One region of the Pseudarthrobacter oxydans genome, then DNA from elsewhere that is predicted to be linked to it. Evidence: predicted binding sites of a transcription regulator. Region 1 holds the regulator's gene; the other holds the start of a gene.
What was found. The regulator LexA, encoded in region 1, represses DNA repair genes until DNA is damaged. The targets are predictions, from matches to a motif close to TCGAACANNTGTTCGA.
Positions count from the first base shown of each region.

Region 2: the regulator LexA is predicted to act here: its motif matches at 1,979-1,994, upstream of SMD14_RS19835 (shikimate dehydrogenase).

Region 1 is NZ_CP139438.1:1,651,861-1,655,268, reverse strand. It holds gene SMD14_RS07530 (histidinol-phosphate transaminase) at 1-405, opposite strand, end outside; gene SMD14_RS07525 (LysM peptidoglycan-binding domain-containing protein) at 511-927, opposite strand; gene lexA (transcriptional repressor LexA) at 1,253-1,987, shown strand; gene SMD14_RS07515 (ATP-dependent DNA helicase) at 2,021-3,408, opposite strand, start outside.
Region 2 is NZ_CP139438.1:4,349,869-4,353,276, reverse strand. It holds gene SMD14_RS19845 (MFS transporter) at 1-843, opposite strand, end outside; gene SMD14_RS19840 (IclR family transcriptional regulator) at 1,076-1,903, shown strand; gene SMD14_RS19835 (shikimate dehydrogenase) at 2,076-2,957, shown strand; gene SMD14_RS19830 (TIM barrel protein) at 2,957-3,408, shown strand, end outside.

The DNA.
Region 1 (3,408 bases):
GTATTCCGTGTCCGTTCCGCTGGCCAGCAGGGGATACATGGAGTACGTGGGAGGGAATCCGAGCGCTGTACGTCCTGGGCCGCCAAAGGCCTGGAGTATCTGCTGAAGGACTTCGTTGGAGCCGTTGGCCGCCCAAAGGTTGGATTCATCCAGCCCGTGCCCCAGGTACTCCGCCAACGCCTTCCGCAGGTCGGTGAATTCCCGGTCCGGGTATCTGTTGAGTCCTGCTGCCGCTTCTGACACCGCTGCGCTAATGGCCGCCCTGACGTCAGCCGGAACCCCATGGGTGTTTTCATTCACGTTCAGGAGGATTGGAACGTCCAACTGGGGCGCGCCATAGGGCGTAAGCCCGCGGAGGTTGCTGCGGAGGGGAAGCCGGTTCAGGCGCTCTAGCTGGTCATTCACCTGAACAGTTTAGTGCCCGGGCCGGACACCGGAAAATGTGACGGTTTCCTGTTCGCTCCCGGCGTGCCGCGCCCTGCCGCCCGTGGAGAGGCAAAATGCCGGGTCCTAACTTGCGGGCACGAACAATTGCTGGCCGGGGAAGACCGCGCCGGCCGGGAGGTTATTGAGCTGCACGATGTCCGCCACGACGTCCCGCGGATCACGCTCCGGTGCGACACCGGCCGCAATGCCCCACAGTGACTCGCCAGGCTGGACCGTGACTGTGACAGTGGGCGTCGTTGCAAGATCCGTCGCAGACTCCGACGCCTTGGCCGGGGCATTGAAAAAGCCTGCCAGCGAAAGAAGCAGGGCAGCGAGCAGGACCAGCGGAATGCCGATCAGCACGATGCGACCACGACGGGTCAGGCGAAGGGGCGGAAGAGGCGCAGGCCGTCCGGCCTGCCGATTGTCCGCCTGGGACAGGATTTGCTGCACCGAAAGCAGCTGGTGGCGTGAACCCCGCGAAACAGATGTAGCTGACATGATCTGAGCCCTCCTGGACCGTACTGTGCTGCCCGGACGTCCTTCCCTCCGCCCCCGGCCGGACCTTTTCCGGCGTAGTCTTCGAATGACCAGGGCAATGAGTAGAACATATATTCGAACTTTGCTTTCTCTGTTTTAGCACCTATCAACGAACATTGTCGAGACTCGCTAGAACAAATGTTTGAAAAAGCAATGCGGCTGGCCTAGCTTTGAACCAAAGAACAACCACCTGGACAGTCGATCAGCAGGGTCTGACATTTAGGGGCGGGAACTTCCAGGGCATGGCCATGGAGAGGGCCGGCGGAACCGAAAGGCATTGGCGAATATGGCAGCAGCAGCCGCCGGGGGCAGGGCAACCGCGCAACCGAAGAGGACCGCCAAGGGCCTGACTCCACGGCAAAAGAAGATCCTCGAAACCATCCAGCGCTCGGTCAACGAAAACGGGTACCCGCCGTCCATGCGGGAGATCGGCGACACCGTGGGACTGGCGAGCCTTTCGAGCGTGACGCACCAGCTTTCCCAGCTGGAGAAGCTTGGCTACCTCCGCCGCGACCCCAAGCGGCCGCGGGCCATGGAAGTCCTGATGCCGCTGACCCTGGACGGCGGAGCCGCAAAGCCGGCAAGCCAGGCGTCCGCCGTCCGTTCACCCGGTGCAGCGACTGTGACCGAACTGCCCACCGCCCTGGACACGGCGATGGTTCCCCTGGTGGGCCGGATCGCCGCAGGCGGCCCCATCCTTGCCGACCAGCTGGTGGAGGACGTGATGCCGCTCCCCAGGCAACTGGTGGGCCAGGGGGAACTGTTCATGCTTCGGGTAGCCGGGGATTCGATGGTGGATGCAGCCATCTGCGATGGCGACTGGGTTGTGGTCCGCCGCCAGCAGGATGCGGCCAACGGGGATATCGTGGCCGCGCTCCTGGATGATGAAGCCACCGTCAAGACATTCCGCCAGCGTGACGGCCACACGTGGCTGCTCCCGCAGAACACCCAGTACGAGCCCATCCTCGGAGACCACGCCACCATCATGGGCAAGGTTGTGTCGGTACTCCGCTCGCTGTAGCAGGGAAACTCCGTCCGCTGCAGCGAGACGGCCTCAGGCGTTTTCCCGGGCCAGCCGCTCCAGGGCGGCAATCGCCGTCTTCCGGTCTGTTGTGGACCAGAAGGGCGGCAGCGCCCCGCGCAGGAACCCTGCATAGCGTTCAGTGGCAAGCCGGGAGTCAAGCACGGCCACCACTCCCCTGTCGCCCGTGGAACGGATCAGCCGGCCTGCCCCCTGGGCGAGCCGGATCGCGGCGTGGGTGGCCGAAACCGACATAAAGCCGTTTCCACCTGCCTGGGCTACTGCCCGTGAGCGCGCCGTCATGAGGGGATCGTCCGGCCGCGGAAACGGGATGCGGTCTATCACCACAAGCCGGCACGAGCCGCCGGGGACGTCCACGCCCTGCCAAAGGGACATGGTCCCGAACAGGCAGGTATCGGGCTCGTCGGCGAACTGCTTTACCAGGCCGGTCATGGTGGAGTCACCCTGGCAGAGGACGGTCATCCCCAGCTTGGGGCGCAGTGCCTCGGCCGCTTCCTCTGCCGCACGCCGGGACGAGAACAAGCACAGCGCCCCGCCACCGGAAGCACGGATCAGGGCTTCCAGTTCGTCCAGTGCTTCCGGGGAAGCACCCCTGCCGGGCTTCGGCAGGTGCCCGGCCACGTAGAGGATGCCCTGCTTTGGGTAGTCGAAGGGTGATCCCACGTCCACGCCTGTCCAGCTCGGGGCGCCGTCACCCACCAGGCCCAGTCCGCCCGCGGCAGGTTCAAACGCGGAACCGATGGCCAGCGTCGCGGAGGTCAGCACCACCGTGTGGCCGGCGAAGAGTCCTTCGCGCAGCCTCCCGGCAACGGACAGCGGCGCGATGTTGATCAACGCAGGAGCGGTCTCGTCCGGCGGGGAGAATCCCTGTGCAGGGTCAAAGGAACTGGCACGGGAAAACCACACCACTTCGCGGTTCTCCCGGGCTGCCAGGAGCCGTTCACAAAGTTCCAGGATGAGCAGCAGCCGCGACCGCGCGAGCTGCCTGCCGCCGTCGGCCGTGGCGCTGCTGTCCCCCTTTGAATCCGAGAGGGCAGCCCGGCAGGCATCCCGCAGCTGGTCCACGCAGTCCAGCTGTTCATCATTGAGCCCGTTCGGGAGCAGCCCGTTCGGCACGCCTGCCAGGGCAAGCTCCAAGTTGGCGGCTGCGGCGTTCAACGCATCAACGGTGATGGCCGTGTGCTTCCGCGCACCGGCGGCAGCGGCGTGGACCATGGCCACCGAGAGCTGGCCGGAGACCGCCCCGGTAACCCTGTCCTGGAGTTCATGGGCCTCATCCACCACCACCACGTCATATTCGGGCAGGACGGCCAGGCCTTCGAACGCGCTGACGGCGAGCATCGCATGGTTGGTGACCACAACATCCGCTTCAGCAGCGTCCTGGCGCGCCAGTTCGCTGA
Region 2 (3,408 bases), 1.7 Mb from region 1:
GGTGGTGCCGTCCACGCCGGCAACCGTCTTGGCGTAGCTGATGGCGAGGGTGCCGAACACGGTGGAGACGGCGGCGATGAAGGCGCAGCAGATGACGCGGAGGACGTCGCGCCAGTGGCCCTTGAGGAGGTCGGCGACAGGGAGCTTGGAGATCTGCGCAGACTTCTGTGCTTCCTCGAAGGCCGGCGGCTCGTGCAGGGTGCGGCGGATGAAGAAGGCAACAACAACCACCACGGCACTCAGCCAGAACGGGATGCGCCAGCCGATGCCGTACTTGATCTCGTCCGGAAGGGCGAGCACGGGGATGAAGACGAGGGCAGCGAGGATCTGGCCGCCCTGGGTACCGGTGAGGGTCCAGGAGGTGAAGAAGGAGCGGCGGTTGTCCGGGGCGTGCTCCAGCGTCATGGAGGAGGCGCCTGCCTGCTCGCCGGCGGCGGAGAGGCCCTGGCAAAGCCGGGCCAGGACCAGCAGGGCCGGAGCCCACCAGCCAACGGTGTTGAAGTCCGGAAGGCAGCCGATCAGGAAGGTGGAGGCACCCATCAGCAGGAGAGTGAACATCAGGACCTTCCGGCGGCCCACCCTGTCGCCGAAGTGGCCCAGGATGACGGCGCCAACCGGCCGCGCCACGTAGGCGAAGCCGAAGGTGGCGAAGGACATGATGGCCGCGTTCGCGTCAGCATTGGGGAAGAAGACCGTGGGGAAGATCAGGGCTGCGGCGGAACCGAAGATGAAGAAGTCGTAGTATTCGACGGCGCTGCCCAGGAAGCTGGCGAGGGCTGCCTTCTTCGGCGTCCCGGCCGGGGCGGCGATGCCTGGCTCAGTGGACGGAAGTAACTGGCTCATGGAGTTCCTTAGATGTGACGACTTTGTCGCGGATGGATCAGGGGGCTCGCAGCCGGCGCGGCCTGGGGTAGGGGCTTGGCCCGGCACGGCTGGACGGTTGGGAAAACCCGAACAGTAGCCACATGGTGGGAGCTACTTGTGCGATACAGCAATGATGGCTGTGAGTGGAGTCACTTGTCAAGAAAATAATCATCATCTAGAAATAGCTCTCACTATGTGGCAACATCGAGGTATGAGTGTGAATCAAACCACAGCTGACGACGATGCAGCTGTCGACATCAAAGCGGACGCCAAGGCGGCCAAGGCGGACCGTACGGACATGGTGGGCAAGGCCCTGGGCCTCCTGGTCCTCCTGGGAGACGAGCCCCGCGGCGCGAGTGCCGCGGAAATCTCCCGCCGTGCGGACCTGCCCTTCAGCACCACTTACCGCCTGCTGGGATCGCTGACGCGGGACGGGTTCGTTGATTATGAACCGGACGGGCGCCGGTACCACCTGGGCCTGAGGATCTTCCAGCTGGGCCAGCGGGTCTCGAACCACCACGGCTTCGCAGGAACGGCCATGCCGGTTTTGCGCCGGGTGACCGAGCAGACGGGTGAGGCAACCATCCTGAGTGTCCGGGACGGCCACCACCACCTGACGGTGAACAAGGTGGACGGCCCGCAGATGTTCAGGGTGACCAGCGACCCCGGACACCTGGGCTCCCTCTCCACTACCGCCGTCGGCAAGGCCCTGGTGGCCTTCGCGGAGGATGCCGAGCGGGAAAAGCTGTTGGCGGAGCTTCCGCTGGAGCGGTTGACGGAAAAGTCCATTACGGACCGCGACGCCTTCCGTGCCGAAATCGAGAAGGTCCGGGCCCAGGGGTATGCGGTGATGGATGAGGAGAACGAGGCCGGCATGCGCGCCGTCGCGGTCCCGCTCCTCAACTCCCAGGGCCACGCGTTCGCCTCGCTGGCCGCTGCCGTTCCTGTCTTCCGCCTGAGCCTTGAAGGCCTGGAGGCGCACGTTCCCCTGCTGCAGGAGGCCGCGGCGGAACTGGCCGCGCGCCTTCCGCAGCGGTGAGCCGGTGCGTGCCCCATGGCACGAATACCGCAGAATCGGCCCTGCTTGTTCGTATCTAGAACAATAGTGCGAGAAGTGAACATTTGTTATATCGTTATTCCAGTCACCTGCTGGCGGCGTGTGCCCGAGGGCAACGCCGGCCGCCCGGTGCCGTTTCAAAGGAGCTGCACGGATGAGTAATCGAACTGAGTCCTACCTCGTGGGACTGGTCGGCGACGGCGTGATGCCGTCACTCACCCCGCCCATGCACGAACGCGAAGGTGATGTGCAGGGACTGCGCTACCTTTACCGGCCCATCGACCTCCTGGAACTGGGCCTTTCCGGGGAATCCGTGGGAGAGCTCCTCAGGAGCGCCCGGAACCTCGGCTTCAATGGACTGAACATCACCCACCCCTGCAAGCAGCTGGTCCTGCAGCACCTGGATGAAGTTTCTCCGGACGCCCGCCGGCTGGGCGCCGTCAACACCGTGGTGATCGAAGACGGCCGGTTCGTCGGCCACAACACCGACTTTTCCGGCTTTGCCGCCGCGCTGGCTTCCGGCCTCCCTGCCGCAAAGCTGGACCGCGTGGTGCAGCTGGGTGCCGGCGGTGCCGGTTCCGCCGTCGCCTACGCCCTGCTCTCCGCCGGTGTCCGCCACCTGGACCTCGTGGACATGGACGCCGCCCGCGGTGCCGCCCGGGCCGCTGAACTGGCCGGCTTCTTTCCGGACAGCACCGTGACGGCACGGACGACGACGGAGCTGCCGCGGCTGATGCCCCTGGCCGACGGCCTGGTGCACTGCACCCCCGTGGGCATGGCCGCCCACCCCGGCGTTCCCCTCGACCTGGACCTGCTGGAGCCCCGGCACTGGGTGGCGGACATCGTCTACCGCCCCATCGAGACCGAACTCGTCCGCGGCGCCCGCGCCAAGGGCTGCGACGTGCTGGACGGCGGCCGCATGGCCGTGGGCCAGGCCGCCGACGCCTTCCGCATCTTTACCGGCCTCGAAGCGGACCCGGACCGCATGCGCAGCCACTTCCTGGAACTTGTGGCCGCAGAGGAGGTGGCTGCCTGATGCGCACCGGAATTGCCACCGTCTGCCTCTCCGGCACGCTGAAGGAAAAGATGCAGGCCTGCGCCATCGCGGGCTTCGACGGCATCGAGATCTTCGAACAGGACCTAATCACCTCGCCGCTGAGCCCCGAGGATGTGCGGAAGATGGCCGCAGACCTCGGCCTGGGGCTGGACCTCTACCAGCCGTTCCGGGATTTCGACGGCGTCACCCCGGACCTGCTGAAGGCCAACCTTCGGCGTGCTGAAGCGAAGTTCAGGCTGATGTCCCGGCTGGGCATGGACACCATCCTCGTCTGCTCGAACGTGGCTACGGCCACCATCGACGACGACGACCTCCGCGCCTCCCAGCTCTCCGAACTCGCGGAGCTGGCAGGGGAGCACGGCATCAGGGTCGCCTACGAGGCCCTGGCCTGGGGCAAGTACGTCAATGACTACGAGCATGCCTACCGCCT